DNA from 3 places in the Streptomyces sp. NPDC107581 genome. Region 1 is predicted to be linked to each of the others. Evidence: riboswitches for the same ligand, from Rfam matches in the RefSeq annotation. Region 1 holds a riboswitch; each other region holds the start of a gene.

The links. A riboswitch is a leader RNA that binds a small molecule or an ion and turns the genes downstream of it on or off. The one in region 1 is predicted to bind ZMP and ZTP.
Positions count from the first base shown of each region.
Region 2: another riboswitch for ZMP and ZTP. It lies ahead of ACZ7P3_RS10490 (maleylpyruvate isomerase family mycothiol-dependent enzyme); the one in region 1 lies ahead of ACZ7P3_RS15495 (bifunctional 5,10-methylenetetrahydrofolate dehydrogenase/5,10-methenyltetrahydrofolate cyclohydrolase).
Region 3: another riboswitch for ZMP and ZTP. It lies ahead of ACZ7P3_RS19210 (glycine hydroxymethyltransferase); the one in region 1 lies ahead of ACZ7P3_RS15495 (bifunctional 5,10-methylenetetrahydrofolate dehydrogenase/5,10-methenyltetrahydrofolate cyclohydrolase).

Region 1 covers NZ_JBVKBH010000005.1:487,937-497,477, reverse strand. The annotation lists gene ACZ7P3_RS15520 (DoxX family protein) at 1-70, opposite strand, end outside; gene ACZ7P3_RS15515 (hypothetical protein) at 474-809, opposite strand; gene ctaD (aa3-type cytochrome oxidase subunit I) at 806-2,431, opposite strand; gene ACZ7P3_RS15505 (RNA polymerase sigma factor) at 2,538-3,116, shown strand; gene ACZ7P3_RS15500 (CU044_5270 family protein) at 3,109-4,134, shown strand; gene ACZ7P3_RS15495 (bifunctional 5,10-methylenetetrahydrofolate dehydrogenase/5,10-methenyltetrahydrofolate cyclohydrolase) at 4,135-4,983, opposite strand; ZMP/ZTP riboswitch at 5,006-5,086, opposite strand; gene ACZ7P3_RS15490 (nuclear transport factor 2 family protein) at 5,489-5,848, opposite strand; gene ACZ7P3_RS15485 (hypothetical protein) at 6,023-6,298, shown strand; gene ACZ7P3_RS15480 (S-(hydroxymethyl)mycothiol dehydrogenase) at 6,512-7,600, shown strand; gene ACZ7P3_RS15475 (MBL fold metallo-hydrolase) at 7,600-8,229, shown strand; gene ACZ7P3_RS15470 (SDR family oxidoreductase) at 8,402-9,316, shown strand; gene ACZ7P3_RS15465 (SDR family NAD(P)-dependent oxidoreductase) at 9,392-9,541, shown strand, end outside.
Region 2 covers NZ_JBVKBH010000004.1:111,202-120,742, reverse strand. The annotation lists gene ACZ7P3_RS10520 (alpha/beta fold hydrolase) at 1-164, opposite strand, end outside; gene ACZ7P3_RS10515 (MarR family winged helix-turn-helix transcriptional regulator) at 286-801, shown strand; gene ACZ7P3_RS10510 (S1 family peptidase) at 1,089-2,249, shown strand; gene ACZ7P3_RS10505 (TetR/AcrR family transcriptional regulator) at 2,598-3,206, opposite strand; gene ACZ7P3_RS10500 (nuclear transport factor 2 family protein) at 3,293-3,718, shown strand; gene ACZ7P3_RS10495 (NAD(P)H-binding protein) at 3,715-4,563, shown strand; ZMP/ZTP riboswitch at 5,119-5,210, shown strand; gene ACZ7P3_RS10490 (maleylpyruvate isomerase family mycothiol-dependent enzyme) at 5,231-6,013, shown strand; gene ACZ7P3_RS10485 (hypothetical protein) at 6,186-7,292, shown strand; gene ACZ7P3_RS10480 (response regulator) at 7,447-8,148, opposite strand; gene ACZ7P3_RS10475 (universal stress protein) at 8,496-9,401, shown strand.
Region 3 covers NZ_JBVKBH010000007.1:74,778-84,318, forward strand. The annotation lists gene ACZ7P3_RS19200 (2'-5' RNA ligase family protein) at 1-86, opposite strand, end outside; gene trpS (tryptophan--tRNA ligase) at 316-1,329, opposite strand; gene ACZ7P3_RS19210 (glycine hydroxymethyltransferase) at 1,568-3,031, opposite strand; ZMP/ZTP riboswitch at 3,063-3,151, opposite strand; gene rocD (ornithine--oxo-acid transaminase) at 3,196-4,449, shown strand; gene ACZ7P3_RS19220 (glutathionylspermidine synthase family protein) at 4,573-5,757, opposite strand; gene ACZ7P3_RS19225 (hypothetical protein) at 5,774-6,142, opposite strand; gene ACZ7P3_RS19230 (DMT family transporter) at 6,286-7,128, shown strand; gene ACZ7P3_RS19235 (protealysin inhibitor emfourin) at 7,522-7,788, opposite strand; gene ACZ7P3_RS19240 (M4 family metallopeptidase) at 7,818-8,876, opposite strand; partial or broken gene ACZ7P3_RS19245 (IS5/IS1182 family transposase) at 8,973-9,238, shown strand; gene ACZ7P3_RS19250 (hypothetical protein) at 9,511-9,541, opposite strand, start outside.

The DNA of each region.
Region 1 (9,541 bases):
ACACGGCGGCCCGAGGCACCGGCGAGTCCTCCGGATTCGCCGGACGGTACAAAATATGCTCGGCAAGCATGCTGCTGCTCCCCTGAAGAACGCCGGAACAGGCGTGCGGTGAATGGTGATTACCCCACGCGGGCAGAGGGCACCGGTCCGGGCACGGCAGACGCCGGGACCCACGCACCCCGCCCGCTCCATATGACGGCTGAAGCACCGGCCGGCACCACCGGTCACTGCGCGACGAGTGCTTACTCACCTATATACGAAGCGGCGGGTCTCAGGGATTGCGCCCGGCGCTACGGATTCCGGGGCCGCAACAGATTCCAGCATCGCGACAGATTCTGGATCGCGGCAGATTCCGGGATCGCAACAGATTCCGGGCACGCGAGAGCTTCCCCGGCCCCTCGGTGGGACCGGGAAAGCTCTCGCGTGCCCTTCGGCTGCCGTGCTCCGTCCGGTTGCCCGGCGGCCTGTGCCGCTCAAGCGGTGGCGAGCACCAGCAGGCCGGTCGCCGCCAGCAGGGCACCGCCCAGCACGCAGCAGGCCACCAGCCGCTGCCGCAGCGCCCGGTACCTGGCCTCGTAGATGTGCCCCAGCTCCTCGGCGCGTTCGGCGGTGCGCCGCCACGAGGTGCGGGCCAGCGCCAGATACGCCGCCTCGAACTGCCGCTCCAGATCATCGCGTTGGGAGTCGGTGAGCCAGCCGAGACGGACGGCGAGACACGCCGCCGCCGTGCGGCCCTCCTCCCGCGCGGCGGCGAGCAGCAGATGCCCCTCGATCTCCTGGACCAGAGCGCGCTCGTCCCCGCTGTTCATCGCGCGGTCAACTCCCGCTCCTGCAGCGACACCTCGGGGTGATGCAGGTCGAACGCCGGTGACTCACTGCGGATCTGCGGAAGGGCGAGGAAGTTGTGCCGGGGCGGCGGGCAGGAGGTCGCCCACTCCAGGGAACGGCCGTAGCCCCACGGGTCGTCGGTCTCGACCTTCTCACCGTACTTGGCGGTCTTCCACACGTTGTAGAAGAACGGGAGCAGGGACGAGCCGAGCAGGAACGAGAAGATCGTCGAGACCGTGTTGAGCGTGGTGAGCCCCTCGACCGCCAGATAGTCGGGGATCCGGCGCTGCATGCCGTTCACCCCCAGCCAGTGCTGTACGAGGAACGTGCCGTGGAACCCGACGAACAGCGTCCAGAAGGTGATCTTGCCGAGGCGCTCGTCGAGCATCCTGCCGGTCATCTTCGGCCACCAGAAGTGGAAGCCCGCGAACATCGCGAACACGACCGTGCCGAAGATGACGTAGTGGAAGTGGGCCACCACGAAATAGGTGTCGGAGGTGGGGAAGTCCAGCGGCGGCGAGGCCAGCATCACCCCGGTCAGCCCGCCGAAGACGAATGTCACCAGGAAACCGATCACCCACAGCATCGGCGTCTCGAACGACAGGCTGCCGCGCCACATGGTGCCGATCCAGTTGAAGAACTTCACGCCGGTCGGTACGGCGATCAGGAACGTCATGAAGGAGAAGAACGGCAGCAGCACACCGCCGGTGACGTACATGTGGTGGGCCCACACCGTCACGGACAGACCGGCGATGGCGATGGTGGCCGCGATCAGACCCATGTAGCCGAACATCGGCTTGCGGGAGAAGACCGGGATGACCTCGGAGATGATGCCGAAGAACGGCAGCGCGATGATGTACACCTCTGGATGGCCGAAGAACCAGAAGAGGTGTTGCCAGAGCAATGCCCCGCCGTTCGCGGCATCGAAGACATGCGCCCCGAATTTCCGATCCGCCTCCAGCGCGAACAGCGCGGCGGCGAGGACGGGGAAGGCGAGCAGGACCAGGACGGCGGTCAGCAGCACGTTCCACACGAAGATCGGCATGCGGAACATGGTCATGCCCGGGGCACGCATGCAGATGATCGTGGTGATGAAGTTGACCGCACCGAGGATGGTGCCGAAGCCGGAGAAGGCCAGACCCATGATCCACATGTCGGACCCGGCGCCCGGCGAGCGGACCGCGTCCGACAGCGGGGAGTAGGCGAACCAGCCGAAGTCGGCCGCGCCCTGCGGGGTGAGGAAGCCGCCGACCGCGATGGTCGAGCCGAACAGGTACAGCCAGTAGGCGAACATGTTCAGCCGCGGGAACGCCACGTCGGGCGCGCCGATCTGCAGCGGCATGATCCAGTTCGCGAAGCCGGCGAACAGCGGCGTCGCGAACATCAGCAGCATGATCGTGCCGTGCATCGTGAACGCCTGGTTGAACTGCTCGTTCGACATGATCTGCAGGCCCGGACGGGCCAGCTCGGCGCGCATGAGCAGCGCCATCACGCCACCGATCAGGAAGAACACGAACGCTGTGACCAGATAGAGCGTTCCGATCGTCTTGTGATCGGTGGTCGTCAGCCACCGTACGGCCTTGATGTCTTGGATCCTCTTCACGCCCCGCCTGTGTCCGCGCCCGGCGCCTGAGTCACACTCGGACGACGCGACGAGCATCACCTACGAAGGGTGTGACGATCCGGGGGGTGCCGGACACGAACCGAACATGAGCAACGACGAGATTTTCGCCGCTGCCTATCGCGAGCACTACTGGGCGGTCAGCCGCTATGTCGCCAGGCGACTGCCGGGGCGGGCCGACGAAGTGGAGGAAGTGGTGGCGGAGGTGTTCACCGTGGCCTGGCGCCGCCGGGCCGACCTGCCCGCGTCGCCGCTGCCCTGGCTGTACGGCGTGGCACGCAACTGCCTGGCGAACGCGGTACGCGGCTACGGACGCCTGCGACGGCTGGTGGACCGGATGGGCAACGACGAGGCGGCGCACGGCCGGCACATCGTGAACAGCCCCGACACGGAGGCCCCCGGCGCCTGGGTGCACGAGGCGCTGGCCCGGCTTTCCCCGGCGGACCAGGAGGTGCTGCGCCTGGCGGCATGGGAGGAACTGGCCGCCGACGAGATCGCGGTCGCCGTGGGCTGCGGCCCACGGGCCGCGGCGATGCGCCTGCACCGGGCCCGCAGCCGCCTCAGAGCCGAGATCGACCGGATGCGCCCCGCCGCACCCGAGAGGCACTCCGCCCCGGTGACCGCCCCCGCCGGCGCGAGTCTCTGCAAGGACCACCGACATGGCTGACGAACTCGAACTCCTGCGCCGGGCCAACCCGGTGCCGACGGACGGCTCCCGCTTCGGCGACGAGCCGCTGGACCACCGTGCCGAGCGGCACCTGGAACGGCTGCTGCACGAAGGGGACCGCCCACGGCGCCGGTTCCGGCCGCTCCCGGCGCTTCCCGGCCGCACCCCGCGCGCCCGGCTGGTCTGGGGTCTCGCCGCCACCGCCGTCGTCCTCGTGATCGCCGTCGACGCCGTGCTCGGCGGCCCGAACACCCCGCGGGCCGTCGCCGCGCCGCGACCGCTGACCCTCCATGTCCACTCCAGGCCCGTACCCCTGAAGGAGATGGTCGCCCTCGCCGACGCGGCCGCGGCGGAGGGCTCTCCCGGCCTGCGCAAGGGCACCCACGTGCAGTCGTGGAGCCTCAGCCTGAGCGACGACAGGCGTCCCGTGATGCTTCCCGAGGAGCGGGTGGTGCGCTGGCGGGCGGACGCCAGTCACACCGAACTGGTCGTGGCGACCGACCCGCGCAGACCGGGCCGCCCGGTCCTCACCGACGAGGGCGACGACCCGCACGAGGTGGCGGACGGCCAGGTCATCAGCCGGACCACGTACCCGCCGATGTGGAGCGACGCCCCGCCCGAAGAAACCCCGCCGCACACCGCGGCGAGCCTGCGTGCCTACCTCACGGAAATCGCCCGCCCCGGGACCGGCCGCGGCACGGCCCCGCTCGGCACCGCCGAACTCTTCGACGCCGTAGGGGAACTGCTCGACCACTGGACCCTCGGCGCCCGCGAGTCCGCGGCCCTCGTCCGGCTGTTCGCACAGGCCGAGGGGGTGCGGCCGGCCGGCGAGGTGACCGACCGCCTCGGCCGCCCCGGCCACGCCTACGTGTACGACACCCGCGGCATCCGGCACATGCTGATCCTGGAGCCGCGCACCGGCGCCGTCCTCGGTATGGAGGACACCTTCACCGAAAGCGACCCCGAGTACGGCGTGAAGGCCGGGGACCTCATGGGATACAGCGCCTGGATGCGCTGATCACACCCCGAGCTGCCGGGCGGCGGCGTCGACGGTCTGCTCCAGCAGCGTGGCGATCGTCATGGGGCCGACACCGCCCGGCACCGGAGTGATCAGCGAGGCCCGCTCCACGGCCGATGCGAAGTCGACGTCGCCGACGTTCCCCGGGTTGTACCCCGCGTCGACGACGACCGCGCCCGGCCTGATGTCCTGCCCCCGGATCAGCCGCGGCCGTCCGACGGCGGCGACGACGATGTCGGCCTCCCGGACCGCGGCGGACAGATCCCGGGTCCGGGAGTGGCAGTACGTCACGGTCGCGTCCCGGGCGAGCAGCAGCATGCCCACCGGCTTGCCGAGGATCGCACTGCGGCCCACCACCACGGCCCGCTTCCCGGCGGGGTCGACGCCGTGGGCGTCGAGCAGCCGGAGTATGCCGCCGGGAGTGCAGGACACGAACCCCGGCAGGCCGAAGCTCATCGTGGCGAAGGAGGCGAAGGTGACGCCGTCGACGTCCTTCTCCGGCGCGATGGCCTCGAACGCGGCCCGCTCGTCGATGTGATCGCCGGCCGGGTGCTGGAGCAGGATGCCGTGCACGGCCGGATCGGCCGACAACTCCCGCAGGGTACGGACGAGTTCGGCGGTGGTCGTGGCGGCGGGCAGCGCCACGTGACGGGAGACGATCCCGGCCTTGCGGCAGCGGTTCTGCTTCATGCGAACGTAGGTGGCGGACGCCGGATCCTCGCCGACCAGCACCGTGGCCAGACAGGGCGAACTGCCCGTCCGTACGGTCAGATCGGCGGCCCGCTGCGCGGTCTCCTCGATGATGCGGCGGGCGAGGGCGGTGCCGTCCATGAGACGGGCCTGTGTCATGTGCGCTCCTGAGCTGGTTGACCTTCATCGCCCAGGCGCGCGGCATCGACCACGGGCCGCTCCCCGGTGGTACTCCACCCAAGCGCCAGTCACGGCCCGCCCACAGCGTAACCGAGCGCGCGGGCGGCGCCGACGTCCCGGCCCCCGGCGGCCCGGAGCACCGGCGGAACCGGCGTGGCCCGGAGCACCGGCGGAACCGGCACGGCCCGGACCACCGGCGGAACCGGCGCGGCCCGGAGCGCCCGCGGAAGCGCATGCCGACCACGCCGCACGGCACCTCACCGCGGCCGGGCACGCCGCGTTCGACGCGCCGGCGCCGGCGCCAGCGAAGGACGCGGACGGGGACGCGCCGCTCGCAGCACCGAGCGAAGGAGCACGAGGGACGCCTCAAGGCCTGCCGCGGAAACCGGGCCCGGCCGCCGGGCGCGAGAGCGACCCAGTGCCGCCCGGGCCGAGAAGGTCCAGGTCAGCCGGGAGCTGACCTGGACCCTCGCCGCCTTCCTGCCTACTCGTCCCATGCCTGGATCAGGATCTGTTCGGCGATCTTGCCATCACGCAGCGTGAGCATCGACTCGGCGAGGACACGGGTGCCGTCCGCGTACTGGCAGGACTCGCTGTAGGCGGCCTGGTCGCCCTGGACGACGCACCGGTCCAGCTTGTGTGTCATGTCGCGGCTGTAGACGTCCTGCAGCATCTCGCCTATCTCGCCCCGGCCGTGCAGCACCGTGGGGTGGCTCGGCTGGGCGTTGCGGTCGATGATGCGGATCTCCGCGTCATCCGTGTAGAGCGACAGAAGGGCCTCTCCCGTACTCCCCTCTATGCCCCGGCGCAGTGTCTCGGTGTCGAAGGCCGTCGCGGTGCCCATGGTGTGACCTCCTTCGGGCGCCCGCGGTCCCGCGGGGAGCGGACCGTTCGGGCCCCACCTTCGAGACTCCTCCGCCCCGGCGGGCACGGCAAGCGCGGCCGGCGCGCTCCGCCTGACGGGTGAGCGCCGCCGGGCCCCCGTGTCCGGCCCGAGCCCGGCGCCGTTGCTGAAGGCATGATCTCAACACGACGTATCGTCGCCGCCGTCGGCCTGGCCGTCGGGGTCACCGGTCTCGCCGCGCCGCTGGCGAACGCGGCCGAGGCGAGCGCGCCGCACACCGGGCAGAGCAGCCCGTCGGCCACGGTGGACCCGCACACGGCCGGCGGCATCGCCGCCCAGCGCAAGTCCCGGGTCCCGCGGGTCGCGGTGCAGACGCGCGCGCTGGACAAGCTCGACGAGCTGAACCGGCTGGACGAACTGGACCAGGTCACCGACCTCGCCACACCGTGACCGATCCGCTGCCCGCCGTCGAGCCCTGATCCTCGCGCGGAATCCGAGGGCCGTTCCCGCCGGAACGGCCCTCACCGCTGTCCTGCGGCGATCCGGCGCCGACGGTGCGACCTCGGCCGAAAGATCCACTGTCGCAGCCGCGCTCCATGCCACTACCGTTCGGTCACGCGTAGGGTCGGCTGCGAAGGCACATCGAGGAAAAGAGGCCAGGCCATGGCGCAGGAAGTCCGCGGCGTGATCGCACCGGGGAAGGACGAACCCGTACGGGTCGAGACGATCGTGGTCCCGGACCCGGGGCCCGGCGAAGCGGTCGTACGCATCCAGGCCTGCGGCGTCTGCCACACCGATCTGCACTACAAACAGGGCGGAATCTCGGACGAGTTCCCCTTCCTGCTCGGCCATGAGGCCGCCGGCGTCGTGGAGTCGGTCGGCGAGGGCGTCACCGACGTGGCACCCGGTGACTTCGTCGTCCTCAACTGGCGTGCCGTGTGCGGGAATTGCCGGGCCTGTCTGCGCGGCCGGCCCTGGTACTGCTTCAACACCCACAACGCGCGGCAGAAGATGACCCTCGCCGCCACCGGCCGGGAACTCTCCCCGGCCCTCGGCATCGGAGCCTTCGCCGAGAAGACACTCGTCGCCGCCGGACAGTGCACCAAGGTCGACCCGGCCGTCTCCCCGGCCGTGGCCGGACTGCTCGGCTGCGGCGTGATGGCCGGCATCGGCGCCGCGATCAACACCGGAAACGTCGGCCGCGGCGACTCGGTCGCCGTCATCGGCTGCGGCGGCGTCGGCGACGCGGCCATCGCCGGATCGAACCTGGCCGGCGCGGCGAAGATCATCGCCGTGGACATCGACGACCGCAAGCTGGACATGGCCCGCACTCTCGGCGCCACCCACACCGTCAACTCCACGAAGACCGACCCCGTCACGGCGATCCGCGAGCTGACCGGAGGCTTCGGCGCCGACGTCGTCATCGAGGCGGTCGGCCGCCCCGAGACCTACCAGCAGGCCTTCTACGCCCGCGACCTGGCCGGCACCGTGGTCCTCGTCGGCGTCCCCACCCCCGAGATGAAACTCGAACTGCCGCTGCTGGACGTCTTCGGCCGCGGTGGCGCCCTCAAGTCCAGCTGGTACGGCGACTGCCTGCCCTCCCGCGACTTCCCCCTGCTGATCGACCTGCACCTCCAGGGCCGCCTGCCGCTGGACGCGTTCGTCACCGAGACCATCGAACTGGACGAGGTGGAGAAGGCGTTCGACCGGATGCACCAGGGCGACGTCCTGCGTTCGGTGGTGGTGCTGTGATGACCACCCGCATCGAACGCCTCGTCACCAGCGGACAGTTCACCCTCGACGGCGGCACCTGGGACGTCGAGAACAACGTATGGATCGTCGGCGACGAACGCGAAGTGATCGTCATCGACGCCGCCCACGACGCCGAGGCGATCGCCGACGCGGTCGCCGACCGCCGCCTGACCGCCATCGTGTGCACCCACGCCCACAACGACCACATCGACGCCGCACCCGCCCTCGCGGACCTGACCGGCGCCACCATCTGGCTGCACCCCGACGACCTGCCGCTGTGGAAGCAGACCCACCCGCACCGCGAGCCCGACCGCCATCTCACCGACGGCCAGGTCCTGGAGACCGCCGGAGCCGACCTGACCGTGCTGCACACCCCCGGCCACGCACCCGGCGCCGTCTGCCTCTACGAACCCGGACTCGGTACCGTCTTCACCGGCGACACCCTCTTCCGGGGCGGCCCCGGAGCCACCGGACGCTCCTACTCCCACTTCCCGACGATCATCGACTCCATCCGCGGCCGGCTGCTCACCCTCCCACCGGAGACCAAGGTCCTCACCGGCCACGGAGACAGCACCACCATCGGCGCCGAGGCACCCCACCTGGAGGAGTGGATCAAACGCGGGCACTGACCGCGGGCCCTGAGCAGGGCCGGCAGGCTCGTCGCCGGGAAGAGCCGTCGGGCCGGCCCGCTGAGAAATGCCGAGAAATACCGATAGGAGATCGAGAAATACCGACAGGAGATGTCCGGCTTTCCCATGAGAGTGGATGACGACGGAGTCGTATCCCCACGGGAGGCCGGACATGGCAGGGCCGTTGCAGGGCAGGGCAGCGCTGGTCGCCGGGGCGACCCGGGGCGCCGGACGCGGTATCGCCGTCGAACTCGGCGCGGCCGGCGCCACCGTCTACGTCACCGGACGCACCACCCGCGCCCGCCGCTCCGAGTACGACCGCCCCGAGACCATCGAGGACACCGCCGACCTCGTCACCCGGGCCGGCGGACACGGCATCGCCGTACCCGTCGACCATCTGGACACCTCCGCGGTACGGGCCCTGGTGGACCGCATCGAGGACGAACAGGGCCGCCTGGACGTCCTCGTGAACGACATCTGGGGCGGCGAGAAGCTCTTCGCGTGGGACACGCCGGTATGGGAGCACGACCTCGACAACGGGCTCCGGCTGCTCCGTCTCGCCGTCGAGACGCACGCCGTCACCAGCCACTTCGCACTGCCGCTCCTGCTGCGCAGGCCCGGCGGCCTGGTGGTGGAGGTCACCGACGGCACCGCGGACTACAACCGCGGCACCTACCGGGTGAACTTCTTCTACGACCTCGCCAAGGCGTCCGTCCTGCGCATGGCCTTCGCCCTGGGGCACGAACTCGGCCCGCGCGGCGCCACCGCCGTCGCGCTCACCCCCGGCTGGCTGCGCTCGGAGATCATGCTCGACGCCTACGGCGTACGCGAGGACAACTGGCGCGAAGCCCTGCGCCGCGAACCGCACTTCGCGATCTCCGAGACCCCGCACTTCGCCGGCCGCGCCGTCGCCGCACTCGCCGCCGACCCCGACGTGTCCCGCTTCAACGGCCGGTCCCTCTCCAGCGGCGGCCTCGCCCAGGAGTACGGCTTCACCGACCTCGACGGCAGCCGGCCCGACGCCTGGCGCTACCTGGCCGAGGTCCAGGACGCCGGCAAGCCCGCGGACGTGACCGGCTACCGGTGACCGGGCACGACCGGAACACCGGCACGGACGTACGACCCCTGTCCTGACGATCACCCGCGGCCCTACGGTCACCCCATGACCGATCTCAAGCGCTTCGCAGGACATGGAGTTCTCGTCACGGGCGCGGCCCGCGGCATCGGCGCCGCCGTCGCCCGGCGGCTCACCGAGGAGGGCGGGCGGGTCCTGGTGACCGACCAGGACGCGGCCGAGGCCGAGCGGACGGCG
Region 2 (9,541 bases), on a different contig from region 1:
GTGAACGGCCAGCCGTGGATCAGCAGTACGGCCGGGCCCCGGCCGCCGATCACATAGTGCAGGCGTACTCCGTTGACGACGGCGTACTGGTGCGTGAAGCCCTCCGGACCGGCGGGGGTGCCGGGGGCGGGCGGGGTCGGCGGCCGCTGGGCGGCGGTGGTCATGAGGCCTCCGGGTGTGGGTGGAGACGACGATGGGTGCTTGCCTGGGCAAGGAAATGCTTGCCTGGGCAAGTAGTACTCGCATTTGCTTGCCTCGTCAAATAAAGTCGGACAGGATGGATGCGTGAACGACAGCCCCACCGCGCGCGAAGGCCCCGCCCTCACTCCGGACGAGATGCTGCTCTGGCAGTCCCTGGGCCGCCTCGTCCACGCCCTGCCTCGGGTGCTGGAGGACGACATGAGCAGGGCGACCGGGATGTCGATGACGGAGTTCGCCGTCCTGCTCACGCTCAGCCGGACGCCGGAGCGCCGCATGCGGATGTCGGAACTGGCCGCCGCGACCGGACTGAGCCCCTCCCGCATCACGCGCGTCGTCCAGGCCCTGAGCGCCCAGGGGCTGACCGCCAAGGAGCGGCACGGAGTCGACGGCCGCGGAAACGACACCCTGCTCACCGCTGCCGGTGCCGATCGCGTCGCCGCCGCGCAGGGCGCACATGTCGCCATCGCGCGGAGCCGGGTCCTCGACCACATCCCCGAGGGCCTGGTCCCGCAGCTGGCCGACACCCTCCGCACCCTCACCGATCTCTCCCTCGGTGCAAGTGCCGGACCCGCGACCGGCGACTCGTCGGGGTCCGTCTGACCTGTCGTCGGATCGACCGGCTGCTCGGGAGCCCATGACCGGGTGACCGTGAGGGGTTGAGGGGCGGGGGATTGAGGGGGCGAGGGCAGGGGGCCGGGCCGGCGTCGGCGGTGGAGGCCGGTCGTGGGGGTGGGGTGGCACGAGACCCTTGGCGGGTTCACATGGGGCCCCTATTGGCATGGACCTGACTTGCGAGGGCGGCTAGGCTCTGCCCCGCACGGATGAGAGCGCTCTCATGTCTCGGCTGTTCCACCCCCACTCAGCTGGAACGACGAAGGGCAACTTCCATGAGACGCAGGAGACTTCTGCACACCGGCCTGGCCGCACTGCTGACGCTCGGCGGTCTGACCGCCGCCGGCACGCTCCCCGCATCGGCGAGCGACTCCGCCGCCCCCACGGCTCCCGCACCCGCCTCCGACGGACTCCTCTCCGCCATGCAGCACGACTTCGGCCTGACGAAGGCTCAGGCCGAGGCGCGTCTCAAGGCCGAGCGGGCGGCCACGGAACTCGACCCCAAGGCCCGCAAGGCCGCCGGGGACGCGTACGGCGGCTCCTGGTTCGACGCGAAGAGCGGGCGGCTGACCGTGGCCGTCACCCCGGGCGCCTCCGCGGCCACCCGCCAGGCGCTCCGGGCCGCCGGTGCCACGGTCCGCACCGTCCGGCACAGCGCCCGCGAGCTCGATGCGGCCAAGGCACACATCGACCGGCTCTCCGCACCCGCGGGCGTGAGCAGCTGGCATGTCGATCCGGCGGTCGGCGCGATCGTCGTCGACGTGGTCCGGGGCAAGGCCGGCGACAACGATGTCCAGCGGTTCCTGGCCGCTGCCCGCCGGGCGGGCCAGGTCACCGTCGAGACGGTCGCGAAGGCGCCGGCCACCCTCGCCGCGGGCACGGTCGGCGGCGACCCCTACTACACGGGCAACGTCCGCTGCTCCATCGGCTTCTCGGTGTACGGCGGGTTCGTCACCGCCGGGCACTGCGGCGGGCCGTACGCCGCCGTGTACGGCTGGGACGGCTCCTACGTGGGCGATTTCCAGGGATCCTCGTTCCCGGGCGACGACTACGCCTGGGTGAGCGTGGGCAGCGGCTGGTGGACGGTGCCGGTCGTGCTCGGCTGGGGCACGGTGTCCGACCAGCTGGTGCGGGGCTCGGCCGTCGCACCCCCCGGCTCCTCCGTCTGCCGGTCGGGATCGACCTCGCACTGGCACTGCGGCACGGTGGAGGCTCTCGACGAGACCGTCAACTACAGTCAGGGCGCGGTGTACGAGCTGACGAAGACCAGCGTCTGTGCCGAACCCGGCGACTCCGGCGGCTCCTTCATCAGCGGCGACCAGGCGCAAGGTGTCACCTCCGGCGGCTGGGGCGACTGCACCGGTGGCGGCGAGACCTGGTTCCAGCCGGTCAACGAGATCCTCGACCGCTACGGCCTGACCCTGCAGACCGCCTGACCGTCCGACCGCTCGAAGGGGGTTCCGCCGGCCGACGGCAGGGCGGAACCCCCTCGCGCAAGGGCGGCGATCCGTGCACGGGGACCGCCGCGCGCGGTGGTCGGTGCCGTTGTTCGTGAACGGCGCGTCCAGGGCGCCGTTCGCGGTGGACATGCCGTCGATGCCGAAGACCGTGCCGCTGTTCGTGCCGAGGGTGCGGCCGAAGTCCGGCTCCAGGGTCGAGGTCGGCCGTCCAGCGGGCGGTCGGGAAGCCGCTGATGTGTGCAGCCGAGCGGCCCCCGTGGGGAGGGGTACGGCGGTCCGGCCGGCGGCGACGGGTCAGGGCGCGCGCTCGTCCCCGCTCTCCGATCAGCCCTCGGCGACCCCTTCCTGCGGTGCGGGCGGGCCCAGAACCCTCCTGGTGAAGTCCGCCAGTTGTGCCCGCATCCGTTCGCGCGGCACGCGCTCACGTTCCGCCAGGTACTCGACGAGGTCGGCCCGGGTGGCGGCGAGCAGCGCATGGGCGGTGAAGCCGCTGTCGGCCGAGCCGGGGAGCTGCTCCAGCACGGCTCGGAGCAGCTCGTGCCACCTCTCGTAGTGCTCCGCCTGGTAAGGGCTGCTGCTCCCGCCCTCCTCCAGGGCGAGCGCGAGACGGCGGTTGTCGAGCTTGAAGCACAGGACGGCGTCGAGGAGAGCGGGTACGCGCTGATGCGCTGGGGTGGCGGGCCCCAGGGGCGGGGGGCCGGCCGCGATGGCCTCTCTGATCGGTTCGAGACGCGCCTCGTACAGCGCACGCAGCAGCCCGGCGCGATCGCCGAAGGCGCGGAAGAGCGTTCCCTTGCCGACGCCGGCCGCGGCCGCGACATCGGCCATGGTGACGTCGTCGGGGCTCTCGCGGCGGGCGAACAGGGCGTCGGCGGCCGCGAGGACGGCCTCCCGGTTACGGGCAGCGTCCCTGCGGGGCTTGCGCTCGGTCATGTGGTTCCTTCGTTTGCAAAGCGGACCCCGGGTCCGTATCGTCAAAGCGGACCCTTGGTCCGGATATTACGAGATGGAGGACACCCATGTCCGCACCGACCTCCCCCGAGGATCTGTACCGCCACAGCCTGCGACTTCTCCTGGACAAGAACATTCCCGCGTGGGTCGCCCTGTGGGCCGATGACGGCGTCATGGAGTTCCCCTTCGCCCCCCAGGGCCGGCCCGGGCGCCTGGAGGGCAAGGAGGCCATCGCCGCTTACATGCGCCCCTACCCCGACCACATCGATCTGCACGACTTCCCCGACCTGCGGATCCACCGGACCACCGATCCGGAGACCATCGTGGTCGAGATGCGCGGCGTCGGCCGCCTGGTGAAGACCGACAGCCCCTTCGACATGACCTACATCGCCGTCGTGACCGTCCACGACGGGCACATCACCTCCTACCGCGACTACTGGAATCCCCTCGCCGTCCTCGAGTCCGGCACCGACTTCGCCGGGAGCAGCCGATGACCAGCACCGGCACCACTCTGGTCATCGGCGCCACCGGCACCACCGGCAGCCGCACCACCGCGCGGCTGACGGCGGCCGGCCACCGCGTCAGAGCCGCCGGCCGGCACGCCACCCCGGTCCCCGGCGCGGAGGCGGTGCGCTTCGACTGGCACGACCCCGCCACCCACGCCGCCGCCCTCGACGGGGTCGACCGCGTCTACCTCGTCCCGCCCCTCGGCGACTTCGACCCGGCGCCGATCATGCTGCCCTTCCTCCGGCAGGCCCGCGCCGCAGGCGCGCACCGCGCAGTGCTCCTCAGCTCCTCGGCGGTTCCCGCGGGCGGCCCGGCGGTGGGCAAGGTGCACCAGGCCCTGCCAGGTCTGTTCGACCAGTGGGCGGTGCTGCGCCCCTCCTGGTTCATGCAGAACTTCACCGGCGAGCACGCGCACGCCCGGGACATCCGCGAGGACGGCACCATCCGGACCGCCACCGGGACCGGCCGGGTCGGCTTCGTCGACGCCGACGACATCGCCGCCGTCGCCGCCCACGCCCTGACCGATGACTGCGCCCCCGACACCGATCTCGTCCTCACGGGACCGGAGGCACTCAGTTACGACGACATCGCCGCCATCGTCACGGAGGTCACCGGCCGGCCTGTCGTCCACCGCGGTCTGTCCTTCGAGGGCATGCGCGACCGCCTCACGGCGCTGATGCCGCCCGAGTTCGCCGCCATGCTGGCCGGCATGGACCGTGCCATCGCCGAAGGGGCCGAGGACCGGATCACCGACACCGTCCAGCGCCTCACCGGTCGGCCTGCGCACACCTTCCGCACCGTCCTTGAAAGAGAGATGCGACGCAGCGGCTGAGGTGACCGGAGGGTCGGCAGGTCTGGTACGAGCCCCTGCGCAATCGCTGCGCGGCCGTCCCTGGTGGCTCGGCGTTCCATGGCGGCTCGGCGTTCCATGGTGGCGCGGCCGTCCACGGTGGTACGGCCGTCCACGGTGGTACGGCCGTCCGCGGGGGCTCGGACGTCGGCCGGGGGCTCGGTCCTCGGTGAAGCCGTCGTAACCCGCCACGCGCTTCCGGGAACGGCGCAGCAGATCCCGGTCGGCACAGGCATGATGTCCCTGCTGCGGGCGTTCAACGCGCCCCGCCTGCGGGCCGGTTCACCGCCCTGGCCCTCGGCGCGACCGCCTGCGGCGGCGGCCCTGTCTCGGCCGGCGGTGGCGGGCGGGATGCCGGGGACCGGACTCGGCGAGCTCTTGGACCCGCCGCGGCGTCGGTGGATCCGGTTCGGACAGGACGGGCCCTTCCCCGGCCCGGTCGCGAGGGTGGAAGTCGCCGCGCAGCAAGGCCCGTGAGCGAAGGGGTCCTTGAGGTGCAGCCTGCAGCCTGTCGGCGGCGGTTGCCATCTCTTAGGGTGGCCGAGGGCCGTGACTGGCGTCGAGGGTGGACCACCACCGGGGAGCGGCTCGGCCGTCATGGGTCCGTGCCGCGCGCCTGGGCGATTCACCGCGAGGCTCAGGAGTGCGCATGACCAGTCCCGCCGCGATGAGTAGGGCAGGCATCCATGACCTGATCGACGACGTCGTCCGCTCGGGCAACCGGCTCACCCGGGCCGCAGCGGGCCGGACCGACGATGGACTGCGAGCCCCCTCACGGCTGGAGCACTGGACACGGGGCCATGTGCTGGCCCATGTGGCCCACAGCGCCGACGCCTACGTGTGGCTGCTGCGCCTGGCCCGTACGGGCGCCGAGCCGGGGCCGCGCAGGGACGCGGCGGCCCTGGCCCGGGCGGTCGAGGAGACCGCCGGGCTGCCCGCCGCCGACCTGGTCGCCGAAGTGCGTTGCCGCCTGGCGCGGTTCGTGTCGGAGGCCCGGGACATGCCTGCGACCGCCTGGGAGAGCATGGTCACCGCCCTGGCAGGCTGGCGGCACCCCGCCTGGTACACCCTGCGACGGTGTCTGCGTGAACTGGAGACGCACCACCTGGACCTGGACCTCGGCTATCGCACCGCGGACTGGCCGGCCGCGTACGTCTGCTGGGCACTCGATGACACGCTCGCCGCACTCAAGGCCCAGGGCTTCGCCGTTTCCTCGGTCGAAGCGGTCGATCTCGGACGGTCCTGGGAGGTCTGCCCGGGCGGTCCGGCGATCGCCGGCCCCGGCCACGCACTGCTCGGCTGGCTCAGCGGCCGGACGTCCGCCGCCGGGCTGGTGTCCGACCGGCCGACGTCAACTCTGCCGCGTCGGCCGGCCTGGCCGCAGCCGCCGTCCCCGGGCTGGGGCCGCGCCGGCGAAGACGGCGTCACCTGAAGCGGGCCGCACTCACCGCCGCCCTTTTCCGGACCAAGCCGCGTGGCTTCCTCAGGGACGGCGGCTGGCATTCGCCCACGCTGAGTTGACCGTCCATGACGGATGAGAAAACACGTTGGCGGGCTGCCGCCGAGCTGCGACGATGCAGCTGTTTCCCATACGGAGGGGGCTTTTGTTCGTTTTCGTTTGTGTGCGGTGCGATGCCGGGCTGACCGTCCCCTTGTCCCAGGTCTCCCTTCCGGCCCACGCCCGTCAGAAGTACGGGAATGGGGTCCAGCTTCCGGTGCTCATGGAGTCAGGGACGTTTGCAGTGGACCCGGACCCCTGGAGAGGGCCGTGGCGGATGTGGGACGAGATTGATCCGGGCGAGGCGGAGGCGCGCGGCATCTACGCGCCGGTCTACGCCCTGTCCGACAGCACGCCCGGGGCGATCGTCATCGCGCCCGGCGATATCCGCGGAACCCGGCTCATGCCCGAGAAGCGCGGCGGTGCCTGCTGTGGCCTCGACGGGGCCGACGGGCCCAACATGGCCTGCGAAGCGTGCGACCTGCCCGTGGCGACCAGGGTCGACGATTGCTCGCTCTGGCAGGCAGTGCGGCTCAGCTCGGACGCCGTGCGCCGCGTACTCGTCGACGGTGTCCACGCTGCGCCGTTCTCCTGGGCGGAGCTGGCAGAGAGGGGGGAGAGCACGCCCCCCTTCGAGCCGATTGCCTCATGGGGAGGACGGTTTGGGCCGAGCCACTACTGGTCGTGGAGTCCGCAATGGGAGGCGGCAGCCGGCCAGGCTCTCGCCCACCTGCTGGTGGCCTCCGAAGGACAGCCGGTAAAGGTCCCCAACGGTCTCACCGCGGACGTGTTCCAACGCGCGCTCGACACCCTGCTGCCCGCTGGCCTGCCGACGCGGCGCGCCGTCCTGGCTGGACCAGGAGAACCCTCCCCCGACGCGGGCGTTGGCATCCTCCTCGTACCGGTCCATCCCCGGACGGGTCAGACTTGGGCCCCCGCCGGCCCGGCTGCATCGGCATACCCGGTGCCCCTGCCGCTGGGGGTGTGGCTGTGGCTGGTCTCTCCCCAGCCGTACTTGCCGGTTCCCGCGTCGGGCGGCATACCGCAAGACGTCCTCCGCGACGACCCGCTCCCGCCGCGCCCCAACTACCTGTTCCGGGCCGACCGGGGAACGTTCCAGCACACCTTGGTCCGGCTACCGGCCGTTCGCGCCCCGTGGATGCGCGCGATCCTCGAGAAACTCACGCAGGACGGATCGGCCGACATCTTCTAGTCGACTGGCAATCGAACGGCGCCGACTCTCGTACCTCCCGAAGTGTCGAACATGCGCAGCGTCCACCGACTAGACCAAGCGGGGGATGCGCACCCGCCCGGCATGTCCTCCCTTGGTCCGGTCGACGACTCCGTACAGGCCTCCGCGGCAGCCCTCAGCGCGCGGGGCTCTCCTCGGAGGCGTGCTGTTCGAGGTGGGAGGCGAGGACCGCGGCCTGGACCCGGCGCTGCACCCCCAGCTTGGCCAGCAGCCGTGAGATGTGGTTCTTGACGGTCTTCTCGGACAGGTACAGCTTGTTGCCGATCTCACGATTGGTCAGGCCGTCGCCGATCAGGGCGAGGATGTCCCGTTCGCGCGGTGACAGGCCCGCCAGTTCGGGCGGTAGTGAGGGCGCCGCGGCAGGGTCGGCCCGCAGGGACCGCATGAGGCGGGCCGTCGTCGCGGGGTCCAGCATCGACTGGCCCGAGGCGACGGTGCGGACCGCCGACACCAGGTCGGACCCCTTGATCTGCTTCAGGACGTACCCGGACGCCCCGGCCATGATCGCGTCCAGCAGAGCGTCCTCGTCGTCGAACGAGGTCAGCATCAGACATGCCAGATCCGGCATCCGGCTGCGCAGTTCCCGGCAGACCGAGATGCCGTTCCCGTCGGGCAGCCGGACGTCGAGGACGGCGACGTCCGGGCGCAGCGCGGGGCCGCGGGCCAGAGCGTGCTCGGCGGTGCCCGCCTCGCCGACCACGGAGATGTCCGGTTCGGCGTCCAGCAGGTCGGTCAGTCCGCGGCGCACGACCTCGTGGTCGTCCAGCAGGAACACGCGGATCGGGTTCTGCTCCGTGAAGATGCGTGTCGCGGTCATGACGACCTCTCGTTCCCGGCAGGGACAGGCTCCGGGCTGTCCACGACGCTGATCATCACCCGTCGGCGCCGTGCGCACTAGGGCCGACCGGCCCTACTCACCCCATGGTCGCGGCGCGCGAGAGCGAACTCCAGCCGTCGGACGCGGGCTGCCCGCGCGACGCTCTCCCGACCAGGAACCGCGCGGCCCCGGGGCCCGGGCGCGTCCGCACGGACGATGATCGCGGGCGGGCCGCTGCCCGCGCACACCCGGGTCGGTCGGTCCCGGACGGGGACGAACGGCCCCTGCTCCCGTCGGCGCCGGACCAGCACGTTGGAAGTGGGTTCCCGACCCGGGAGGTGGAGTCCATGACCCGGACCGTCACCGTAGGCTTCGACGGCTCGTCCCAGAGCCGGGCCGCCGCCGAATGGGCGGCCCGTGAGGCCCGGCTGCGGGGCCTGCCGCTGAAGATCGTCCATGTGTGGGAGCCGGTGCCCGGGCCGATGGCCCAGGCCCCGCTGCCGGGCCCGGAGACCCTCCGGCACTGGACCGACCCGGATCCGGGCGAGTCCACCGAAGGCATCCGGCTGCGCCACCCCGGTGTCGAGGTCGTCACCGTGGAGCGCACGGGGAATCCGGCCGACGTACTGTGCCGGGCGGCGAACGCGGCCGAACTGCTGGTGCTCGGATCGCGGTGCCTCGGCGGGATCGGCGGGTTCGTGGTCGGCTCGGTCGGCCTGTCCGTCGTCGCCCACGCCGGACAACCGGTGGTGCTGGTCAGGGCGGACGAGCAGGCCGCGGACGAGCACGTGATGGATCGTTCCGGTGTGCCCTCGGCCGCGACGCCCTTCCGGCCCGTCGTCCTCGGCCTCGACACCGGCGATGCCGACGACACGCTGCTGGAGTTCGCCTTCGACGCCGCTGAGCGTCGCAGCGCGGCGCTGCGCGTCGTACACGGCTGGACGGAGCCGACCACTTCCTTCCACCGCTGCCCCGGTGACGCCGAACTCGCCGGCTCGCTCGCACGGAGACAGGCCGCCGTCCTGAGCGAGGTGCTGCGCAGATGGCGGCAGAAGTTCCCCGGTGTCGACGTGATCGAGGCGAGCCGGTGCGGCAGTGCGGCGCAGATCCTCGTGAGCGCCTCCTGTGACGCGTCCCTGGCCGTCGTCGGCCGGCGCGTCCGCTCCAGCCCGCTCGGCGCCCACATCGGCCATGTCACCCACGCCGCACTGCATCACGTCAACGCCCCGGTCGCGGTGGTCGCCCACGGCTGACTCGGCCCGCTCCGGACTCCCGCAATGCCGCTGCGGACTCCGGCCCGGCTGCTCCGGACTCCCGCCAGGCCGCTTCGGACTCCGGCCAGGCCGGCCGTGTCCGCCGGGGGCGAACCACGCGGCATGCCCGGGGTCGCGAT
Region 3 (9,541 bases), on a different contig from region 1:
TCGCCGAAGCCCGCGCGCCGCTCCTGGAGCAGGCTGCCGTGAGGCTCCGGGACCGCGATCGACACGCCGATCGTTACGGTCCCCACGTCGTCTCCCGTCGTCGTGTTTTCTCTTCTCGGCCGCTTCGTCCGGGCCGTCGGATATTGACTGTACGGCCACGGATGTCCTGTGGGCAGGCGCAGCAGAAGTGATGTGCAGCGCTCTGCCCTCTCGGACATGCGTGCGGCGTACGCCGCGGTGCTCCCGGGTGCTTCCCGGTGCCCCCGGACGCCTTCCCGGTGCCCCCGGGCGCCCGGTGCTGCCCCGGCTCGCGGCTCAGTGCTTGGCCGGCAGGAAACCCACCCGCTCGTACGCCTGCGCAAGCGTCTCCGCGGCGACGGCACGCGCCTTCTCCGCGCCCTTGGCGAGGACCGAGTCGAGCGTCTCGGGGTCGTCCAGGTACTGCTGGGTGCGCTCCCGGAACGGCGTCACGAACTCGACCATGACCTCGGCGAGGTCCGTCTTGAGCGCGCCGTAGCCCTTGCCCTCGTAGGACGCCTCCAGGTCGGCGATGCCGGTCCCGGTGAGCGTCGAGTAGATCGTGAGCAGGTTGCTGACGCCGGGCTTGCTCTCGGTGTCGAAACGGATCACCGTGTCCGTGTCGGTGACCGCGCTCTTGACCTTCTTCGCCGTCGTCTTCGGCTCGTCGAGCAGGTTGATGAGGCCCTTCGGCGTGGACGCCGACTTGCTCATCTTGATCGACGGGTCCTGCAGGTCATAAATCTTCGCCGTCTCCTTGAGGATGTACGGCTTGGGGACGGTGAAGGTCGGGCCGAAGCGCCCGTTGAAGCGCTCGGCCAGGTCACGGGTCAGCTCGATGTGCTGGCGCTGGTCCTCGCCGACCGGCACCTCGTGCGCCTGGTACAGCAGGATGTCCGCGACCTGCAGGATCGGGTACGTGAACAGGCCGACGGACGCGCGGTCGGCGCCCTGCTTGGCGGACTTGTCCTTGAACTGGGTCATGCGGGAGGCCTCGCCGAAGCCGGTGAGGCAGTTCATGATCCAGGCGAGCTGGGCGTGCTCGGGCACATGGCTCTGCACGAAGAGCGTGCACCGGTCCGGGTCCAGGCCCGCGGCCAGCAGCTGCGCGGCGGCCAGCCGGGTGTTGGCACGCAGCTCCGCGGGGTCCTGCGGGACCGTGATCGCGTGCAGGTCGACGACCATGTAGAACGCGTCGTGGGACTCCTGCAGGGCCACCCACTGGCGGACGGCGCCGAGGTAGTTGCCGAGGTGGAACGAGCCTGCGGTGGGCTGGATTCCGGAGAGCACGCGGGGTCGGTCAGTGGCCATGTTCACCATTCTCTCAGCTGCGCGCTCCCCCTGAGGACACCGGGGGATTCCGGCTCGTTCCGCTTGATCGTCCGGTGGATGATCAAGCCGGGTGCGATCGGCGCCGGCCGGGCCCGGACCAGGACTCCTGCGGGCGTGGCGGCCGGCGGCGGCTTCCCGATGCGCCGCGCGGCGGCCCGGCGCAGTGCCGGGCCGCCGCGCGAGGAGCCCCGTGCGGGCCTCGTGAAGGGCGGGCGGGTCAGCCCAGGTCGACCTCGGGGTACAGCGGGAAGCCCGCCACCAGGTCCGTCGCCCGCTGGGAGATCTCCTGCGCCACCTTCGCGTCCAGGACGTGGGCCGCCTTGGACGGGGCGCCCGACTTGGTGGTGCCCGGCTCGGTGGTGGTGAGGACGCGGTCGATCAGGCCCGCCACCTCGTCCATCTCCGCCGTGCCCAGGCCCCGGGTGGTGAGCGCCGGGGTGCCGATGCGGATGCCGGAGGTGTACCAGGCGCCGTTCGGGTCCGCCGGGATGGCGTTGCGGTTGGTGACGATGCCCGATTCGAGGAGGGCCGCTTCGGCCTGGCGGCCGGTGAGGCCGTAGGAGGTGGCCACGTCGATCAGGTTGAGGTGGTTGTCGGTGCCGCCGGTGACCAGGGTCGCGCCCCGGCGCATCAGCCCCTCCGCCAGTGCGCGGGAGTTGTCGACGATGCGCTGGGCGTAGTCCTGGAAGGACGGCCGGCGTGCCTCGGCGAGGGCGACCGCCTTGGCGGCCATCACGTGCGGGAGCGGGCCGCCGAGGACCATCGGGCAGCCGCGGTCGACCTGGTCCTTGAGGGAGTCGTCGCACAGGACCATGCCGCCGCGCGGGCCGCGCAGGGACTTGTGGGTCGTGGTGGTGACGATCTGGGCGTGCGGGACCGGGTCGAAGTCGCCGGTCAGGACCTTGCCGGCGACCAGGCCCGCGAAGTGGGCCATGTCGACCATGAGGGTCGCCCCGACCTCGTCGGCGATCTCCCTCATGATCCGGAAGTTCACCAGGCGGGGGTAGGCGGAGTAGCCCGCGACGATGATCAGGGGCTTGAACTCGCGGGCCTGGGCGCGCAGGGCCTCGTAGTCGATCAGGCCGGTGGCCGGGTCGGTGCCGTAGGAGCGCTGGTCGAACATCTTGCCGGAGATGTTCGGGCGGAAGCCGTGGGTGAGGTGGCCGCCGGCGTCCAGGGACATGCCGAGCATGCGCTGGTTGCCGAAGGCCTGGCGCAGCTCGGCCCAGTCGGCCTCGGAGAGCTCGTTGACCTGGCGGACGCCGGTCTTCTCCAGGAAGGGGACCTCCACCCGGTCCGCGAGGACGGCCCAGAAGGCGACGAGGTTGGCGTCGATGCCGGAGTGCGGCTGGACGTAGGCGTGCCGGGCGCCGAACAGCGCCTTGGCGTGCTCGGCGGCCAGGGACTCCACCGTGTCGACGTTGCGGCAGCCGGCGTAGAAGCGGCGGCCGATGGTGCCCTCGGCGTACTTGTCGCTGAACCAGTTGCCCATGGCGAGCAGCGTGGCCGGGGAGGCGTAGTTCTCCGAGGCGATCAGCTTGAGCATCTCGCGCTGGTCGGCCACCTCCTGGCCGATGGCGTCGGCGACGCCCGGTTCGACGGCGCGGATCACGTCGAGGGCGGCGCGGAAGGCGGTGGACTCGGCGGAAAGAGACGCGGAATGGGGGGCATTCTCAGGCATCGGGACCTCCGGACGTGGCGTTCGGCATGTTCGGTTCGGCCCAGGCGCACGGCACAGTTCCCGCTCGGGCCGCTCCCCGATGGTCCGTCCCATCCCAGCGCGCCAGTCACGGCCCGCTGATCAGCCTACCGGGCGCGCCACGGGGGCGAGATCCCGCGTCCACCATGCGAGCGGAGATAGGAAGGGGGCCACCGTCCTATCCGGGAGAGGCCGTGACCACTGCTGAAGACCTCATCGCCGCCGCAGACGCGCACAGTGCGCCCACCTACCATCCACTGCCCGTGGTCGTGGCCACGGCGGAGGGCGCCTGGATGACGGATGTGGAGGGACGGCGCTATCTGGATCTGCTGGCCGGATACTCGGCGCTCAACTTCGGCCACGGCAACCGGCGGCTGGTGGAGGCGGCCAGGCGGCAGCTGGAGCGGGTGACGCTGACGTCCCGCGCCTTCCACCACGACCGGTTCGCCGCGTTCTGCACCGAGCTGGCCGAGCTGTGCGGCATGGAGATGGTGCTGCCGATGAACACGGGCGTCGAGGCGGTGGAGAGCGCGGTGAAGACGGCCCGGAAGTGGGGGTACCGGGTGAAGGGGGTGCCCTCCGAGATGGCGAAGATCGTGGTCGCGGGCGGCAACTTCCACGGGCGTACGACGACCGTGATCAGCTTCTCCACCGATCCGGAGGCACGGGCGGACTTCGGGCCCTACACGCCGGGGTTCGAGATCGTGCCGTACGGGGATCTCACGGCGATGCGGTCGGCGCTCACCGAGAACACCGTCGCCGTGCTGCTGGAGCCGATCCAGGGCGAGTCGGGGGTGATCGTGCCGCCGGCCGGCTATCTGCCGGGGGTGCGGGAGCTGACCCGTGAGCGGAACGTGCTCTTCGTCGCCGACGAGATCCAGTCGGGTCTCGGCCGGACCGGGCGGACCTTCGCCTGCGAGCACGAGGGGGTCGTCCCGGACGTGTATGTGCTGGGGAAGGCGCTGGGCGGCGGGATCGTGCCGGTGTCGGCGGTGGTGTCGAGCGCGGACGTGCTCGGGGTGTTCCGGCCGGGCGAGCACGGCTCGACGTTCGGCGGGAACCCGCTGGCCTGCGCGGTGGCGCTGGAGGTGATCGCGATGCTGCGCTCGGGCGAGTTCCAGGCGCGGGCGACGGAGCTGGGGGCACGGCTCCACGACGGGCTGCGCGCGCTGCTCGGCACGGGCCGGGTGACGGCGGTGCGCGGGCGCGGGCTGTGGGCCGGGGTGGACATCGCCCCGCGGGTCGGCACCGGGCGGGAGGTGTCGGAGCGGCTGATGGACCGGGGTGTGCTGGTCAAGGACACCCACGGGTTCACCATCCGGATCGCTCCGCCGCTGGTCGTCTCCGAGGAGGATCTGGACTGGGGGCTCGCCCAGCTGAGCGCGGTCCTGGAGGCCTGAGGGGTTCCTGGGGCCTGGGGGGTTTCTGGGGCCTGAGGGGTTCCTGGGGCCTGGGGGGTTTCTGGGCCCGAGGGGTTTCCTGAACGCCCGAAAGGTTCCCCCAGGGCCTGAAGGCCTGGCCGGCTAGAGGATCACGTGCGGCAGGAAGCGGGCGTACTCGTCGGTGATCAGGCCGGAGGACTCGCGGATGCCGAGGCCGGCGGGCTCGTCCTGGACGACCCAGGCGCCGAGGACGACGTGGTTGCCGTCGAAGGCGGGCAGCGGGGCGAGCTGCTGGTAGCAGCAGGGCTCGTCCCGCAGGACCGCGGGCGCGCCGGGCTCGTGGACGGTCACGCCCGCGCCCTCGCGGCCCAGCAGGGGCTTGGCGACGTAGCCGCCCGCCTCGGCCAGCTCGCGCGGGCCGTCCAGGTAGGCGGGGAGCAGGTTGGGGTGGCCGGGGTACAGCTCCCAGAGGATCGCGAGGAGGGCCTTGTTGCTCAGGAGCATCTTCCAGGCCGGTTCGATCCACAGGGTGCTGCCGGTGCCGCCGCCGTTGTCGAGGGTGTCGAGGACGTGTCCGGCGAAGAGGTCGGAGGTGAGCCACTCCCAGGGGTAGAGCTTGAAGATGCTGCGGATGAACCGGAGCCGGTTGTCGACGAACCGGCCGGAGAGGGTGTCCCAGCCGATCTCCTCCATGGAGATCCAGTCCGTGTCGAGGCCGGCCTGCTCGGCGGTCTCCTTCAGATAGGCGACCGTCATCAGGTCCTCGCCGAGTTCGTCGGCGCTGGAGTGCGCGAAGTGCAGGGGGCTGCCCGGCGGGAGCAGCTTCGCCTGTACCCGCCAGGCGTCCACGAGGCGTTCGTGCAGGGAGTTCCACTGGTCGGCGCCGGGGAAGCGCTCCTCCATCCAGAACCACTGGGGGGAGGCGGCCTCGACCAGGGAGGTCGGGGTGTCCGCGTTGTACTCCAGCAGCTTGGCCGGGCCCGTGCCGTCGTAGCGCAGGTCGAACCGGCCGTAGACGGCCGGCAGTTCGGCGCGGCGGTGCCAGGCCTCGGTGACGGCCCCGGCGATGCGCGGGTCGGTGATGCCGAGGTCGGCGAGGCGGTTCTCCGCCACGATGTGCCCGGCGGCCGCCAGGCACATCCGGTGCAGTTCCTCGACGGTCTCTTCCAGCCTCTCGATCTCGTCGAGGCTGAAGGCGTAGTAGGCGCTCTCGTCCCAGTAGGGGCGCAGTTCGCCGTCGGGGTGGCGGGTCAGGGGGTAGACGAGCCCCTGTGCCTCGACGGTCTGCTGCCAGCCGGGGCGCGGAGTGGTCGTACGGCGTTCCATGATCGGCTCCTTGGGTTCAGCCGCCGGAGCTGCCGTGGCCGCCGCCGAAGCCGCCGCGGTGGACCCCGCTGTGGTGGCCGCCGCCGCTCGACGAGTAGCCGGAACCGGAGCCGGATCCCTTGCTCGGCCTGGTGAAGGAGCCGCTGTCGACCCAGGAGCCCTTCTTCTTGCCGCCGTAGTACCAGGCGCCGTTCACGGAGGCCTTCGTCGTCCCGCAGTTCTTGTCGGAGACGACCTTGTAGCCCTTGGCGAGCTGGTAGCTGTTGCGGTCGACGCAGCGCTTGTCCGGGGCGGAGGACGAGCAGGCGGTCAGGGCGGTGGCCAGCAGGCCCATCCCGCCCAGGAGGACGGTTCCGGAGCGAAGTCGTCGGCGTGCGGTGTCCATGCTGGTGTCTCCCCCGTTGGCTGCCCGTTGAACGCCCGTCGGTCGGGCCCGTTTTCGGCCGCCAGCCTAGAGACCGGCGGGAACGGGCACCGAGGGGGGTGGCCGGATCGCGCCTACCCTAGAGTCACTTCGTGCTCTTTGGAATGGTGTGTGCCCTGGCCGCGGCGGTCTGCTTCGGTACGGCGACGGTGTTGCAGGCGGTCGCCGCGCGGGAAGCCGGTACGGGCGGAGGCGGCGAGGCCGCGCTGCTGCTGCGGGCGCTCAGGCAGTGGCGTTATCTGGCGGGACTGGCACTGGACGGACTCGGCTTCCTGTTCCAGATCGCGGCGCTGCGCTCGATCCCGATCTACGCGGTCGGCGCGGCCCTGGCGTCGAGTCTGGCGGTGACGGCGGTGGTCGCGGCGCGCCTGCTGCGGGTGCGGCTGACGGGCACGGAGTGGGGCGCGGTCGGCGTGGTGTGCGCCGGTCTCGCGATGCTGGCGCTGGCGTCCGGCCCGGAGGGGAACCAGGACGGTTCGGACGCCCTGAAGTGGGCGATGCTCGCGACGGCGCTCTGCATGCTGGCGCTCGCCCCGCTGGGCGGGCGGCTGTCCGGCCGCATGCGGGCACTGGTGCTGGGGCTCGGGGCCGGTTTCGGGTTCGGGGTGGTGGAGGTGTCGGTCCGCCTGATCGACTCGCTGCGGCCGGCCGATCTGTTCACCAACCCGGCGGCCTACGCCCTCCTGATCGGCGGCGGCGCCGCCTTCATCCTGCTGACCTCCGCCCTGCAGCGCGGCTCGGTGACGACGGCGACGGCCGGCCTGGTGCTCGGCGAGACGATCGGCCCGGCCGCGGTCGGGGTGATCTGGCTCGGCGACCGCACCCGCGAGGGCCTGGCCTGGCTGGCGGTACTGGGGTTCGCGGTGGCGGTGGTGGGGGCACTGGCGCTGGCACGGTTCGGGGAGGCGCCGGCCACGGAGGAAACACCGGCGACGGAAGAAGGCTGAGGGCGCCGCGACGACGCACGACCCCGGCGGCGCAGGGCTCGCCCCGTCGCCCCCGGCCACCCTGCGCGAAAACGTCTCCTCTTGGGCAGGGTGCGGTAGCTGATCGATGCCTGTCCCGCGAGGAGTTGCCGTGCCCCGTTCCGATGCCCCGGCCGCCACGGAGATCCGCGTGGCGGACAAGGAGGCCGGGCCCTACGGCATCACGGCCGGCCCCGACGGTGCCGAGTTCGCCCTCCCCGTCGCGGGCGGCTGCGGTGGCACCCCAGCGGGTGGGCCGGATCGACCGCAGGCCGCTTGGGCAGGAGTGCCGCGAATTGGTCCCGGAGCGGGTCGGTTCGCCATGGTGGAGGGACGGGTGGTGCAGGGAACGGCTCCGCATGCACCGGAAGAGGGTCACGCGCCTTCGCGGAGCACCGTGCTGATCAGCTCGTGCTGGTCCTCGGTGAGGTGCGGGTCCGCGAGGTGGACCGTGCGATCGTCGACCGTGATCTCGTAGTGGAAGCCGTCGGGGACACCGCGGGCGGGGGAGTCGTGGCCCGGGGCGAGGGCGTGGTGGGCCAGGGCCTCGAGGTGCGTGACGTCGGGCCGGCCGGACGTGTCCAGTTCGGCCCGACGCTCGATACCGGCGAACCCGCCGGTACGGGTGATGGCGATCCGCATGCCGCCATTGTCGCCCGGTACGGGCCGGGTTACGAGATGGGGACCCCCACCTGGGCCCAGGCCTTGAGCACCGCCTTGGTCTCGTCGCCCTCGCCGAACAGGCTCCGGGCCGTGGCCGCGGTCTGCCGGGCGAACGTGGCGAAGTCGGCGTCGGAGGCCAGGTTGCCGCCGGTCAGCGTCTCGTACCAGATCTTGCCCGCGCGTTCCCACGCAAAGCCGCCGAGGGCGGAGGCGAGGAGGTAGAAGGCGTGGTTGGGGATGCCGGAGTTGATGTGGACGCCGCCGTTGTCGCGCGGGGTTTCGACGAAGTCGTTCATGGTGGCGGGCTGGGGGTCCTTGCCCAGTTGGAAGTCGTCGTAGGCGGTTCCGGGAGCCTTCATGGAGCGCAGGGCGATGCCGTCGATGGTGGGGCCGAGCAGGCCCGCGCCGATCAGCCAGTCGGCCTGGTCGGTGGTCTGGCCGAGGGAGTACTGCTTGATCAGCGAGCCGAAGACGTCCGAGACCGACTCGTTGAGGGCGCCGGACTGGCCGTAGTACTCCAGGTTGGCCGTGTACTGGGTGACCCCGTGGGTCAGTTCGTGGCCGATGACCTCGATGCAGATGGTGAAGTCGAGGAAGGCAATGCCGTCCCCGTCGCCGAAGATCATCTGGTCGCCGTTCCAGAAGGCGTTGTCGTACTCCATGCCGTAGTGCACGGTGGCGTTCAGCGGCAGACCGGTGCCGTCGACGGAGCGGCGTCCGTAGGCCTTGAGGTAGAAGTCGAAGGTGGCGCCGAGCGCGCTGTAGGCGCGGTTGACCGCGGCGTCCTTGCCGGGGGCGGCACCCTCGGTGTGGACCTTGCCGCCGGGCAGGGTCGTCAGGTGATGGGCGTCGTAGATCGTGCGGTTCGGGCTGTCCGAGGCGGCGGCAGGGGTGGTCGGAGCCAGGCCGCGGGCGGCGACGACCCGGCGCTGGGTGCGGAGGGCACCGTCGTGCTCGAGGGTGCGGCGCGCGGGCTCGTGGTACCGGGGATCCTCGGACTCCGCGAGCCTGTCGAGGATGTGCGGGGGAATGATCGTGCGGAAGAACGGTTCAGCCGATGCGTTCATGTCGTGCTATGTGGCACTGGGCACCGGGGCTGACACTCCTTCGTGCGGCGATTAATGAGATCGAGTGGTTGATCTCCGTTTGGGTGGCGGAACCTCCGCATCCCGCAGTCTGATAGGGGCCGGCGCGAGCGCACGGGTGTCGGGGTGAGAAGGCGCCGATCAGGGCGAGCCGGCGATGGCACATCGAGCGCACCCACGCCTGGCAGAACGCCTTCCACCGGCTCGCCTGAAGCTATGAGCGCCGCGCCGCCGTCATCGACGCCTTCTTCGGCCTCGTCGATACGCTCGTCACCGTCCGTAGCCTGCTCCGCAGGGCGTGGACGACCCACCGCTGGGACGGACGTCCGAACCGCCGCCCGTGAGCACACCCCTGTCTGCGCGACCTCATTCGCCGATGCAGACCCTGAAGGTGTCACCGCCGAGGATGTCGTCCAAGCGACGAAGGCGGACGGTCCGCTCTCGCAGCCGCTTCTCGCAGCCGCTGCGGAAGATCGCTTCCGGTCCGGCGCCCGACGGCCGGCCGGGTGAGGGCAGGCAGCCCCGCCGCAAGGCTGCCGCCCGCCGAGACGGGAGGGTTCGCACGGGTGGCCCCAAGCCTCCGGACAACGCCATCACCCCCCGGCTCCGTCATCGCTTACGAGCCTGCCGCCATCATGCCGACACAT